3 regions of the Paenibacillus sp. y28 genome follow, and region 3 is predicted to be linked to each of the others. Evidence: predicted binding sites of a transcription regulator. Region 3 holds the regulator's gene; each other region holds the start of a gene.

Region 1 (4,672 bases), on a different contig from region 3:
GTGGATTAAGTTTTCTGCCAATGGAACCAATGTGGCCGCACACAATGCCGCCATACTGCTCATCACGCCCGATAGCAGCTCGTAAATCCCCCATGGCACAAGCCCGTTGATAAGCAGTGTAACCGCCACATACATGCGTGTAGACATCATGATGTTCCTCCCCGGATGTTGACCGAACTATTCTTCCCGGCGTGCTATGTCACCTGGATACTATAGCTCTATTCTAAAGACCGACCGTCGGTTTGTCAATTTGTATGCTTTTCCCCTTACGTCCTGTAGCTCACCCCCCTGCGAGCCTGGAAAAAAAGAGCTACCCGCCGGCAAAGCCTGCCGCGGATAGCCCTCTTCCTTGATTAATCTAGTATGCCAAAGCAAAAAGCCCTTTAATGTGGGACAAGTAACGAATGTTGCTTGCCTCTTTCATCAATGTTGCCGGCGTGCCTTGAAGCTGGGTTTGCTTGCCGCCGATCATGCCGATCGCGTCTTTGCGTCCCAAGCTGCCAAGCGTACCGGAGAACACGGGATTGAAGGTATTCATTTTGGAGCCGTTGAAGTAAGCGAACAGGTTGTAGCCGACTGTTTCGCCCATTTGCCATGCCAGCTGTGCTGTCGGCGGGTACGGACGAGCGCCCTCGCCCGGAATAACAACCGCGCTGTCGCCGGCAAGGAAAACATCCTTATGAGAAGTGGATTGCAGCACATCCGTTACGCTTGCGCGGCCACGGTTAACCTCGATACCGCAGTTCGCTACAACCGCATTGCCGCCAACCCCGCCCGTCCAAACGAGGGTGTTGGTATCGATTGTCCGGCCATCCTTCAGGGATACCGCTGTTTTGCTCATTTCGGTGATCGCTACGCCAACGATAAATTGTACGCCGCGTTTCTCCAGGCTTGCGTATGCGCGGTCAACCAGGTTTTGCGGAAAGCCGGCCAAGATCGAAGGACCTGCTTCAACACAGTACAAGGAGATATCGTTATAATCGATGCCTTTGCTGCGGCACAGCTCAGGAAGCTTGTCGGCGAATTCGCCCACGAGCTCGATTCCGGTCAAGCCGCCGCCGCCGACAACGATGGTTGCGTCCGCTTTGTTGCCAGATTGCTTGTAAGCATCCAGACGCGCTTCCACGTGCTCACGAATGCGGTTAGCGTCATTGACGGATTTCAGGATGAAGCTGTTTTCTTCAAGTCCCGGAATGCCGAAATATGCCGTTTCACTGCCAAGCGCTACAACCAGCGCATCATATGTGAATGTCGTGCCGCCGGCCAGAACAACCTTTTTATCATCCGGTTTAATTTCTGTAACGCTGTCGATAACCAGGTTGACATCTTTGCCGCGAAGAAGCTTCTCAAGCGGAAGCGAAACTGCCTTCTCGGCGATGCTGCCTGCTGCAAGACGGTGCAGCTCGGTAATAATTTGGTGTGTCGGGAAGCGGTTGACAACCGTAATGGTCGCATCGGCAGCCGACAGGTATTGGCGTGCAGTCAGCGCTGTCAGCAAGCCGCCGTAGCCGCCGCCCAATATTAAAATATGTTTCGACATATCCATCCTCCGTTCTAATACCGCTTAATGGGAATTACCGTTGTTGCTTCTCGGCCATCACACTCAGGAATGCTTGCGCAAAACGGAGCGTTTTTTGGACTTGCGGATCCTTCAGCATTTTGAGAATGCCGAACAGACCGACAGTTGCTGTTTCCGCTTGAGCGCGATCGCCCGCTTCGATAGCCGCTGCAGCAATGCCTTTGGCTTTTTCCGAAACCGGTTTGACGAATTCCTCGATGCCGTGCTTGAAATCATCAATCAGAACATGGTCAGTCGCCACGCTTTGTGCGAAATCGTAAGCCTTCGTCAAGACGGTTACCATCTCGGCCAGCTTCGGCAGATTCTCCACCAGAACGGTCAAAGATTGTTGAACCTCCGGCTGCATCAGTTGATCAAGCACATCCAATGATTGGCGTTCTTCCAACTCAGCACCTGTATTCACTTCAGATGTTTGTAGCATAAGAGAACGTCCTCCTTTACCTGAAAATAAAAGTCGGTTACTTCGTCGAATCCTGTCCATTTGAAAGCCATTATCAACAACAAGCAGGTTGTAATATTTTTCACATTAGTTGACGCTGCTTCTTCATTGCCTGGTCATGTTGGCAGGTCGAGCCTAACCCTGTACGGTCTATTTTACACCCTTTTACGAAAACGTGAAAATAAACTTTTTTACAGTTGTGTACATTTTGTGAGCAAATGTCAAGATCCGCTCATTTTTTGTTCAAAAAGAAGAGATAAAGTCTATTTTTGTCAAATTTCGAAGGGATTTATGAACCAGCATTTTCAAATGTTAAGTAATATAACACAAATGACATCGATATGTTACAAAAAAACGTTCTATATCATCTCCTCACACTAAAATCGCGTTTCAATAAAATTAGATTTCAATAGTAATGTAGAGATATATGAAGAAATCCTCTTATGTAAACGTTTTTTAGAGCGACATTTTTATTTGTAATATTATCTAACATAATTTACGATTTTCTTGTCACGAACTACATAATCACATCACAGGAGGTCACTATTCATGACAATTCTCAACCAAGAAAGGCTCTCTAAGGCTTTGCTGATTCCCTTCCTGACCATCGCATTACTTTGGATGAACGCAGCCATGGCCTTCGCCGACACCGAAACCGCCAGCACAGAAAAAACGATTTTCCCAATCCCGGCCTTATCCGAGGAATTCAAGGAATCCCCGCTTCCTAACGTCATCGTTATCGCCACAGGCGGAACATTGGCAGGCAAAGCTGCCGATGAAACCAGCTTTCAAAATTATAAAGCCGGGACCTACTTAATGGACGATTTGATCCGCCAATTGCCGAATAAGCAAAAAATCGCCGATGTCACCACGTATCAATTCGGCAATAAAGGGTCCGGCGGTTATACGATTGCCGACCTGTACGATTTATCGCTGTCCGTGGATCAGGCGCTTGAGGTGTATGACAGCGTCGTAGTTACAACCGGAACCGATACAATGGAAGAGATTGCTTATTTCCTTGACCTGACGGTCCGCAGCAGCAAGCCGGTCGTCATCACAGGCGCTATGCGTCCTTGGGATGTAATCGGTACGGATGCCCCGGCCAACCTGTACAACGCCATCAAGCTGGCCGGCAGCAAAAAAACGGAATACTTCGGTACCGTTCTGATGCTGAACGACGTAATTCACGCTGCAAGAGACGTCACCAAATCCAATTCCCACCGGATGGACACCTTCGAAACCCCGATGATGGGTGCGCTTGGCTACATTGACGAGAACAATATCCGCATTTACCGCAGCAATGCCCGCGCTCTGAAGGCTGGCACAGCAGAATGGGCAACACCGTTTGATTTGAAAACTATTTCGAAGGAAGACCTGCCTATGGTCGAAATCGCGTATAACTATCAAGCAGCCGGCGGCGGCGCAATCCGCGGATTTGTAGCCGACGGCGCGAAAGGCATTGTTACCGCGGGAACCGGCGCAGGCGGCATCTCCTCGCAGATGAGCGCAGCACGTGAAGAAGCCATTAAACAGGGCGTTATCTTCGTGACCACGACACGAACCGGATCAGGCACCATGTATCCCGGCAGCAACGAAAGCATTATCGCCGGCGACAGCCTGAACCCGCAGCACGCCCGCATCATGCTTCTGCTATCCTTGGCCTTCACCAGCGACAAAGCAACCGTCAAAGACTGGTTCGCAACGTACGGCACACAGGATGTGAAGGTAGTAGCTCCGGCTGCACAATAAGCAGTATTCCAGTATCCCCCGCAGCCTCCCCGTCTATTCAGGCTTTGACAGCATCCTCTGCTCCCGGCAGAGGATGCCTTTTTCATGAACGGCCGGCGCTGCTTGAACAGCCTTTGGCGGCGGCTTGCCCGAACGTCTGCAAGATGCAGCGATGCGGGCAAGCCGGACTGCTGCCCATACGGGCCGCCGCCCTTTCCGCTACCGCGCGAAGCGCGCGGCGCGGGGCCGCATGACGGTCGTCAGCCACTATTCCCGGAATCCTCCGCAGCCCGGCTACAGATCCGCTTTTCCTACCGACAATGCCTGATACTTCCACAGCACTTTGCGTATGTCATCGAACCGGCTGTCATGACAGCGAATGATCACAAGCAGCTCCGGCAGCCGTTCTTTTTTTCGAATCAGCTGGCCGAAGTACCGGGATTGTATGACCCGAATCAGGACATACCCCACCATAAAGCCGCCCAAGGCCGTAATAATCCCCCAAATTATAGGTCCCCAATGCAGAACAAATCCGTAGCTGATCCCAATGACAGAGCTGGCCGTAGCCAGAGCCATGCCAACCTCAAAGGCCAACGTCTCCTTATTGGGCTGACGAATCGCCGTTTTGTCGAAGTGTTCTTCGTGATTGGCCATGGAAACTGTCATGATGGAGCGCCGCTCAATGCCCATCTGCTCCAGAAGCGCTAGCGCCTGCTCCACCTCGACACTGTATTCAAAGGTGCCTATCACTACCATCGCCCTTCGTCCTCCTTCGGAAAATGAAGCGGAAATGCCGGATACCGCTCCTGAAAATATTGCGTCTGCTCCTCCCGGAACATCCGGTTATAGTCGCGTGAGGCGGTGTACGCATCGCACACGGAGCCTCCGATTACCGAGGGCATAAAAAGCAGCCAATGCGGATTCAG
Region 2 (4,672 bases), on a different contig from region 3:
ACAAGCTGAATACGCGTTTCTTTGCTGGCCGCATGACCTGCCGGTACTAGCCGTGCTTCCCGATGCCCCTTCCCAAGCCAGCAAAGCAAGAAAAATCCGGGGGAGCTCCCCGGATTGAAGTTTAGCCGCCGCAGCGGCTAGCAGATAAGCTTGAAATAGGTCATCATCAGCTGTTCCTTCTCATCGGCTGTCAGCAGCTGCTCTGCAATCGGGAGCAGTACCCGCTCCTCTTTGGCCGCCAGCTTCACAAACCGCATGCAGGCTTCTTGAACAAGATCCGCCATCGCTTGCGCTTCTCCTGCGTCTGCCGTGGTGCCCTCCGTCTGCCGCAAAGCATAATGGAAGCGCCGCAAAGCACTGCGGATGTGCTCCTGCTCCTGCTCCATTTCCTCCATCGGCCCGGCCCTTCGTCCCATGTACAGCGTCAGCACCGGGAACAAGCCCGCCTCCTCCCGAAGCAGGTGCGGCTCAAGCTGCTCTGCGAAGGCCGCCGCCTCGCGGCCGAGCGCTTCCAGAGGAAGCGTCCAGTCCTCTACATCCGGCCCGCTCCCGATTCCCTCCGCTAATCGGCCAAGCCTCTCCGCCGCCTGTACCAGCGGTACATGCTCTTCCTTCAGCTGCTGCAGCGCTTCACATAGTGCATGTTGACGAAGCGGCTCAACGGCCGCCTGTACAGCTGTATCTGCGAGTAACGGTTTCATCTTAAAGCCCTCCTTTAAATGCATACCATTTTATACCATCGTCAGTTCAACGCTTTTTGTACCACGCGCGGAATGAGAATATCGTTCTCTAAATGAAGGTGCTCCAGCAAATCCGCCTCCAGGCATTGAAGCCTTCGAAGGATTTGCACATATTGGCGGCATGAGTCCGGCTCAGGGGTATAGTGCTTCGTCACCTGACGAAGCTCGCGGAGCAGCGCAATGAGATGACGGTGATCCGTCTCAAGCTCGTGAACCACTGTAATATTCATGGCGATAAGAGAAGGCGCAGGCGAGCGGCAGCTGGCAAAGCGGATGATCGTCGGAAACACAGCCTCCTCCTCCTGCCGCAAATGCTCCTCCAGCTCATCCTTCAGTAAATGAAACGTACGATTCAGCTGGCAAAGCAGCCCGTTCTGCTCGCCCTGCCCCCTCGCCAGCTGAATGAGAGACTGGCTGAGGTGCGGGAGCTCTGCATGCAGGTAAGCATGGTGCGTATCTGTAATATAATGAATCAGGGCGCAAACGGACGCCTCGTGCCAAACCTCCGATGGACTGGCGAGGCTTGCTGCTTCAGGGAAAGCTACAGCCATTTGTCTTGCAGAGTCAAAGGAATCTAAGGTGAGCGGCATACAAATCCTCCTCCTTGTTGTTTCCCGGTACAATGCGGACATTGCTCAAGAATCAAATTTCCGCCGCTGTACCGGCGTTTTATGGTGGACTGACCGGTTCGTTATTGATTGATGCTCTAGCCAAAAAATTCGTCTGACTTTCCATGCCCGGACCTTGCTCCGGCACTGCCCAAGCTGCAGGACTTGATGTTCAACCTTCTGATACCATCATACGCAATCGACCGGCATACCGGATGTGATTAAATTCACAAATCTGTGACCAACCAAGTGAAGTTCATCAGATCGACAAATATCTTTCAGCAGCAGCAGTAGCCTGTGAGGGGGACAGCGGATGTTTATCCCGGAGCAAAAATGATAAAATAAAAGCAGCCACAAGCCATGACAGGAGGCCTGCATAATGGATGCACCTCCCTGCATAGTCAATACCACTCCGGAAGACGCCGTCATTCAAGTCGAAGGACTGAACAAGAAGTGCAGTGATTCCACAGCAGTAGGCGGTTTTCATTTCGCAGATTTATCATTCATAAGGGAGAGTGCTTCACAATATGAAGATTCGTGTATCCGCTGTTCAATACGAGCTTCGTACGATTCGGAGCTTTGAGGAATTTGCCGCGCAGGTAGAGCATCACGTCAGGACCGCCGAGGAGTTCGGAACAGAATACGTGCTGTTTCCTGAATTCTTGACCACTCCATTGCTGTCCATCGGGGACGAGCAGGGCAAAGCGCTGCCAATCGACCGGCTGCCGGATTTTACCGGGGCATATGAAGCCTTGTTCAGCGGTCTGGCCCGCCAGTACAAGATGCACCTGATCGGCGGCACTCACGTCATTCGTGAAGGGGACAAGCTGCTGAACACCGCGCATTTGTTTTTCCCGGACGGGCGTATTGGGCGTCAGCCTAAAATCCACATCACCCCTACCGAGGTGAAGGAATGGAACATGGGTGCGGGCGACGTACTGCAGGTTTTTGATACAGGGAAAGCCGTCATCGCCATGCTGACCTGCTATGATATTGAATTTCCTGAAATCGTGCGGATGGCGCGAGCCCGCGGCGCGGATGTTATTTTTTGCCCTTCCTGCACCGATGATCGCCACGGCTTCCACCGCGTTCGTTATACCTGCCATGCCCGTACTATTGAGAACCAGCTTTACGTCGTCACGACCGGTACCGTGGGCAGCCTGCCTACCGTCGATTTTATGCGCGCCAACTTCGGCCAGGCGGCCGTGCTGACGCCGAACGACATCCCGTTCCCGCCGCACGGCATTGCCGTACAAGGAGAACTGAACCAGGATATGATCGTTACGGCTGATCTGGACCTGCAGCTGCTTGAGGAAGTCCGTTCCCGGGGCTCTGTCACAACATGGCGCGACCGCCGCACGGATTTGTATACCGACTGGAGCTAACAGGCTGTGATTTGAATAATCTCCATCCATCCGCTGCCTTCACCGAAAAAAAAAAGGAGCTGTACCCTATGTCTGCGTACCGAAAGGAACTCGTTGTATTCGCCCGGGACGGCTTGTCGGCCCCGGCGGTCATCCGCAACTATACGGCGCAGGATTTCGACGAGCTGATTCAAATTCAGAGCGAGTGCTTCCCGCCGCCCTTCCCTTCAGAGCTGTGGTGGAACCGGGAGCAGCTGACCGAGCATGTTACCCGCTTCCCGGAAGGGGCGGTTTGCGTCGAGCTTGGCGGGCAGCTGGCCGGCTCTATGACCGGGCTGCGGGTCCATTATTTTCCCGGCGATCCGGATCACACCTGGGAGGAAATAACCGACAACGGCTATATTCGTAATCATCGGCCGGATGGCAATACGCTGTATATCGTCGATATTAGCATCCGTCCCGCTTTCCGCCAGTTTGGACTCGGCAAGCAGCTGATGCAGGCGATGTACGAGCTGGTCATTCAGCTTGGCCTCGACCGGCTGCTGGGCGGCGGCAGAATGCCGGGCTATCACAAGCATGCCCGCCTCCTCACCGCCGAGCAATATTTAGATGAGGTCATAGCGGGCAGATTGACCGACCCGGTCGTAACCTTCCTCCTGCGCTGCGGTCGTACGCCGGTGAAGGTCTCCGCCGGATACTTGGAGGATGAAGAGTCACTTGGCTATGCCGCCCTGCTGGAATGGCGCAATCCATTCCGGCCGCAAGCACCGTAACCGCGGCAGGAAAGCACCATACGGTTCGAAACTCAGTCATTCCCTCCCGAACGATAGTATTCTAAAAAACGTGCAGCACACCTATAGCCGGATGTATCCCGGGCTCATGAATTGAAATATGGACGCTCATGCCAGGCGTCCACATAAGAAAACCAGCTCCCCTGCGGGGAGCTGGTTTTCTTCAACGCATCGTTTTATATCTAATCTTCGTTTTATATCAAAATTAATCTTCGAGTTCAGCGACAAGCCGCTTGGATTCTCCGCTGGCCGTTGTGAAGGTTTCATACACCTTTAAGGTCAAAGGCGATGTAAATTGCTCCGAAGTGCCGGTAAAGGTCAGATTGTTCTCGCCCGTTAGAAGGCGGTCCTGACCAATCATAGGCTTGGACGCTGTGCCGACCAGCCGGCCCGCCGCATCATACAATTCAAACTGCAGCTTAGGGAAATTGGCATCCAGCTCCGTTTGAACCTTGCGTTCTACATCCAGGAAAAACTTCCCTTTATAGGAGAACTGCTGCGTTCCCGAATTATACAGGAACGAAATATCCCACGAGGAAAATTTCACAACAAACGGATACATATTGAACGAATCCCATGGCCCCGTCGACTCTTGGAGCTTCACGCCGTAAGCCGCAATCGTTGATTTATAAGGCGCTGCGGAAACAGCGTCCTGAATTTTAAGCTGCAAGTTCTCGCCTGTTTCGGAGACCGGCATTGTAAACGCATAGTTCACAATGACCGACGACTTCGGCAGCACTCTGCTTGGTGTCGAAGCTTGGCGCTTCCCGCTGTAATCATAGCCGTCGGAGCTCAGCAGCGAAGTCTGGAAAACCGGGACATCCAGGGGACGATCGCTGTTATTTTGAATCGCGAACTTGGCGGTAATGTTCTTGTTACCTTCCTCTTCGTTGTCGCTAATGTTGAACTCAACCATCGACACCTTCAGATTCGGATGAATCAGCTGGCTGCGGGAATCGAATTGCATTGCATCGCCAAGCGCATATACGCCTGTAACGGCGCGATCTTCTCCGCTAGGAATAAGAATGTTATAGCGTCCAATCGCATATTGGCCTGCGGCGCCACTGGAAGATCCGAAATATTCTGTGGTCAATACATTCAGACTGGATAACACTGCATCCTGATCCGCCGGGATGGCATAATGAATATACTTTTGCTCCTTGCTCTCC
Region 3 (4,672 bases):
CGGATACGCCTTTATGGATCAGCGCCGCCAGACGCATCTCCTCAAACATATCCAGGTTGTTATTGCTGGCAGGGCCATCCGTGCCAAGCGATACCTTCACTCCGGCCTTCAACAGATCCGGCACCCGGGCCACACCGCTGGCAAGCTTTAAGTTGCTGCCCGGATTGTGCGAGACGCGAACGTCGTATTTTTTCAAAATGGCGATTTCTTCATCCGTCAAATGCACTGCGTGAGCAACAAGCGCCGGACGCGAGAACAAGCCATGCTTCTCCAGATGGGCAACCGGACGCAACCCGTATTCCTGCTCATTTGCCAGCACCTCCTGGAGTGTTTCGGACATGTGTGTATGCAGCGGCAAATTCAGATCGTGCGCCACCTGCACGATTTGCTCCACATAGCCGGGAGAGCATGTGTAAGGCGCATGCGGAGACATCATTGCCGTAATACGGCCGCCTGCCCCGCCATGCCAATTCCGGGCGAATTCCGCAGCTTCCTTAAGCTTGTTCTGGGCAACCTCCTCCGGGCACCAATTGCCAATCACACCGCGTGTCAGGCAGGCGCGCAAGCCGCTTGATTCAACAGCCTGGGCGACCTGATCCATATGATCATACATATCCACGAAGCTCGTCGTTCCGCCCTTCACCATTTCCAGAATCGAGAGCTGCGTGCCCCATTTGACATCCTCGCCTGTAAACTTCGCTTCGTTCGGCCACATTTTCTCTTCGAGCCAAACCTTCAGCGCCAAATCATCCCCATAGCCCCGCAGCAGCGACATCGCTGCATGTCCGTGCGTATTGACAAGGCCGGGCATCCACAGCTTGCCCTTCCCTGAAATAATTTCCTTGTACGCTTCTCTCGGCTCGGGAGCCTGCTCCCCGACAAAGTCAATCCGGTTCCCGTCTAAAACGATAACGCCGCGCAAAAATGGGTTCTGCTCATCCATAGTCAGCACCAGCGCGTTCTCAATTAGTGTTTTTGTCAATAAAGTCGTCACCACATTTACCCTCGCTTTCTTCAATATAGTATACGAAAATCAGCACAGCTTCACAATAAACAACTCTTTTCAGGGCAAACTAGGTTAAGATTTTGTAAATTTTTGATTGCCAAGCTAATCGCGGATATGCTATTTTTATCCTTGGTTGCTTATGTAAGCTAACAGCCGGACTGGTACGAAAGGGGTTTCTTAACGATGCTGTTTAACAAAAAAGGAGACATCGATTTTTTCAATCTGCTCATTCAATCCGCAGAAAACGCGCTTAAAGCGTCGCAGATGTTCCGAAGCGCAATGATGGGCGACAAGCCGCCTGCCACCTACTATGCAGCGCTGAAGGAGCTGGAACACAAAGGCGACTCCATTACGCACGCGATTATGAAGGGCTTGAATAAAGTATTCATTACGCCGCTGGACCGGGAGGACATTATGGAGCTCGCCGCCAAGGTGGATGACGTCATGGACGGCATTGAAGCGACCATTGCTCGCTTCGACTACCTGAACATCGATTTTACAAATCAATACATGCGTGATTTCTCCGAAGTCATCGTCAAATCCTGCGAGCATATGCTGGAAGCCTTCAAGCTGCTTTCGAAGAAGAAGTACATCCAGCTTCAAGAGCATACCGTCATTATCAACAGCCTGGAGAATGACGCTGATGCTTTGATGCGTGAAGGCATCCGCGAAATTTTCACCACTCCGCGCGATCCCTATGAGGACTTCAAGCTGAAGGAATTGTATGAGCGCCTGGAGGAAACGACGGACGCCTGCGAGGACGTAGCGAACATTCTCGAAAGCGTCGTGCTCCGTTACTCCTAATATGCATCACACCCATGATCGGCAAGCCTACGGCAGCTGGTCTTTTTTTATGTCTGGCATACTCAATCCAGGTAATAAGCCAAGCTTTGCAGCTCTGTTGTCAGGTCTGTGTACTGAACCCGAACATGCTCCGGCACCTTAATGACCGCCGGCGCGAAATTCAAAATCGCCTCTACACCGGCCTCCACAAATTGATTAGCCACATTTTGCGCTTCCACCGCAGGAACCGTAATGATGCCGATTCGAACCTCTTGGCGCTTGATGGTTTCCTGCAGCTCCTGCATCGGCTGAACCCTCAAATGGCTAATCATTTCACCGATTTTCTCCGGAACCGCGTCAAAAACGGCCACGATCTGCATCCGGTCTTGAGAATAGACGTTGTAATTGCACAGCGCCCGGCCCAGATTGCCCGCTCCGACCAAAGCGACATGGACAGTGCGGTCAAGCTTCAGGATCTGGCTTATTTTTTCAATCAGATACGATACGTCATAGCCGATTCCTTTTTTGCCGAACTCCCCGAAATACGCCAAATCCTTACGGATTTGAGCCGGATTCAAATCAAGGCGCTGGCCTAAATCCTGCGATGACACGGTATGGATATCATTTTTTTGCAATTCATTCAAAAACCGGAGATATACCGGCAGCCGCCTTACGACGGCTTCGGAAATTTTCGGCGTTTTCATCAGACGGTTTCCCCCATCCATTCTTTGATACGCCCAACAAGCTGACCGGTCGGCATATGCTCAATCTTGGGCTTAGGCAGTGAATACAAGAAATATTTGCCGTATGATGACTCGATAACCCGGGTATCGTAGAGGATGACAATCCCTTTGTCCTTTTCCTTCCGGACCAGACGGCCAAAGCCCTGCTTGAAGCGGATAACCGCTTGCGGGACCGAATACCGCATAAAGGGATTCCCGCCGGATTGTTTTATTCGTTCGCACTTGGCTTCAACCAGTGGGTGTGTCGGCGGCTGAAAAGGCAGTCTCACGATAGCAAGCACACTAAGCGCTTCCCCGGGAATGTCGACTCCTTCCCAGAAGCTGCTGGTTCCGAGCAGCACGGCACGCGGCTGATTCTGGAACAGCTTGGTCAGCTTGGTCCGGTTTCCGGAATCCACCCCCTGCCCCAGCACGCTAATATTGTGCTCGCTCAGCTGCTCCTTCAGCGGGGCGTGCACCTGCTTCAGCATCCGGTTCGAGGTGAACAGCACCAGCATCCGGCCCTGCATCTCAACTGCAATGTCCTTTAAAGAGCCTACCAGCGCATTCAGGAAATGCTGATCCGCCACAGTGCCCCGCACACTCGGAAAATCACGCGGAACGATAACCAACGCCTGCTCCCGGTAATTAAACGGAGACAGCAGCTGGACGGTTTTCAGCTTTCCTGAGGCGTGAGCGGCATCGAGGCCAAGCTGCTCGCAGCTGTAAGCGAACGATTTATCGACCGACAGCGTCGCCGATGTCATGATGACGCTGTCTTTTGGCTCGAATATATATTCACCCAGAAGCTTGCTGACATCCACAGGCGCACAGTTGAGATGAATCGAGCGGCTTTTCAGAAACGGGCTTGCTTCCAGCCAGTAGACGTAATTATTGTCATTCATTTTCATGAAAAACCGCAGGTTATCCCGGGTCCGCTGCAAATCTTTACATACGCCGGAAACATCCGTAACAAGGCTTTGCAGCGACAGCTCCTCCTGATTTTCCTTCCATTCGCCGGTCAGACGGTCCAGCTGCTTCAGGAGCGTATTTAAATCCATATATATATTATCTTCCATAATAAGCAGATCGTCCCATTTTTCAGGAAGCAGCTCTTTTTTCATCCGCTGGACAAGCTGATTGTTTTCCCCTAGTCCGTCCATTTGCGGCTTCAGCTCTGTGAACAGCTGCTCGGTCAGCTGATCCCATTGCTCCTTAATTTTAATGGTCAGCTCACTCAGGCGGTCCAGCTCCGCAAGCCAGGCTTCCAGCTTCTCCGTCCCGTTTTCCTTCATCAAGCGGATGCGCAGCTGCGGCAGAAGTCCGGTCTTGCTGTCCTTATACAGCCACACCAGGGAATTGACCAGGGTGCCATAAAACACTTCCTGACCGAGATGGCGGCTGGCTACCTCCTCGAAGTGGTGGGCCTCGTCGATAACAAGCTGCTTATACGAAGGAAGCAGCCGGTTTTCAGCCTTCACATCGGTAAACAGGAGGGAATGATTCGTAATGACGATATCAGCTGTATTGGCCTCTTGCCGGGCTCGATGGTAGAAGCATTTCTTAAACCATGGACATGCCCGGTTCAGACAGGAGTCCGTATCACTGGCTACTGTTTGCCACAAGTGGCGTCCTTTGCCAGCCAAATTAAGCTCGTCGTCTTCACCATGCCCGGTCTCTCCGAGCCAAACGATGAGCTGAGCCGCACTGATTCGCTCTTCCTTATCCGTTTCCAGCTCAAGCTGAATGACACGCTGCTCAAACTTGCGCAAGCAGAGGTAATGATTACGTCCCTTCATAATGGCCGCCCGAAACGGAACAGGAAAAATCTCGTGAAGCAGCGGAATGTCCCGCTGGCGCAGCTGCTCCTGCAAATTTATCGTATGCGTGCTCACAACAACCTTGCGGCCCTCGCGGATGCCATAATAAAGGGAGGGGATCAAATAACCAAGTGATTTGCCAGTTCCTGTTCCCGCTTCGATCATCAGGTGCTGCTTCTGGTCAAAAGCCGCTTCCACTTCTGATAGCATCTGCTCTTGCGCTTCCCGCACTTGAAAATCGCCGAATTTGGCTCGTAGGCCGTCCTTGACGGCTTCATAAAAAGGGGCAAATTCCTGATTCATTTCAGGCGGAACTTCCCCTTCCTCCCGAAGAGGCTCCA

The links. The regulator Rex, encoded in region 3, represses fermentation and respiration genes when NADH is low (regulators of the CRP and FNR family bind a similar motif). The targets are predictions, from matches to a motif close to TTGTGAAATATTTCACAA.
Region 1: a site for Rex is predicted at 2,089-2,106, ahead of WBG83_RS11795 (DUF1641 domain-containing protein). Genes of this name have one in related genera too.
Region 2: a site for Rex is predicted at 1,564-1,581, ahead of WBG83_RS20425 (hemerythrin domain-containing protein). Genes of this name have one in related genera too.

The regions. Positions count from the first base shown of each region.
Region 1 covers NZ_JBBBNV010000012.1:70,067-74,738, reverse strand. The annotation lists gene WBG83_RS11805 (VC0807 family protein) at 1-150, opposite strand, end outside; gene WBG83_RS11800 (NAD(P)/FAD-dependent oxidoreductase) at 359-1,540, opposite strand; gene WBG83_RS11795 (DUF1641 domain-containing protein) at 1,575-2,000, opposite strand; gene WBG83_RS11790 (asparaginase) at 2,568-3,767, shown strand; gene WBG83_RS11785 (hypothetical protein) at 3,850-4,014, opposite strand; gene WBG83_RS11780 (hypothetical protein) at 4,041-4,502, opposite strand; gene WBG83_RS11775 (hypothetical protein) at 4,496-4,672, opposite strand, start outside.
Region 2 covers NZ_JBBBNV010000037.1:28,855-33,526, reverse strand. The annotation lists gene WBG83_RS20430 (hemerythrin domain-containing protein) at 138-701, opposite strand; gene WBG83_RS20425 (hemerythrin domain-containing protein) at 743-1,330, opposite strand; gene WBG83_RS20420 (carbon-nitrogen hydrolase family protein) at 1,876-2,733, shown strand; gene WBG83_RS20415 (GNAT family N-acetyltransferase) at 2,802-3,485, shown strand; gene WBG83_RS20410 (hypothetical protein) at 3,709-4,672, opposite strand, start outside.
Region 3 covers NZ_JBBBNV010000001.1:503,818-508,489, forward strand. The annotation lists gene WBG83_RS02205 (amidohydrolase) at 1-943, opposite strand, end outside; gene WBG83_RS02210 (DUF47 domain-containing protein) at 1,190-1,810, shown strand; gene WBG83_RS02215 (redox-sensing transcriptional repressor Rex) at 1,873-2,493, opposite strand; gene dinG (ATP-dependent DNA helicase DinG) at 2,493-4,672, opposite strand, start outside.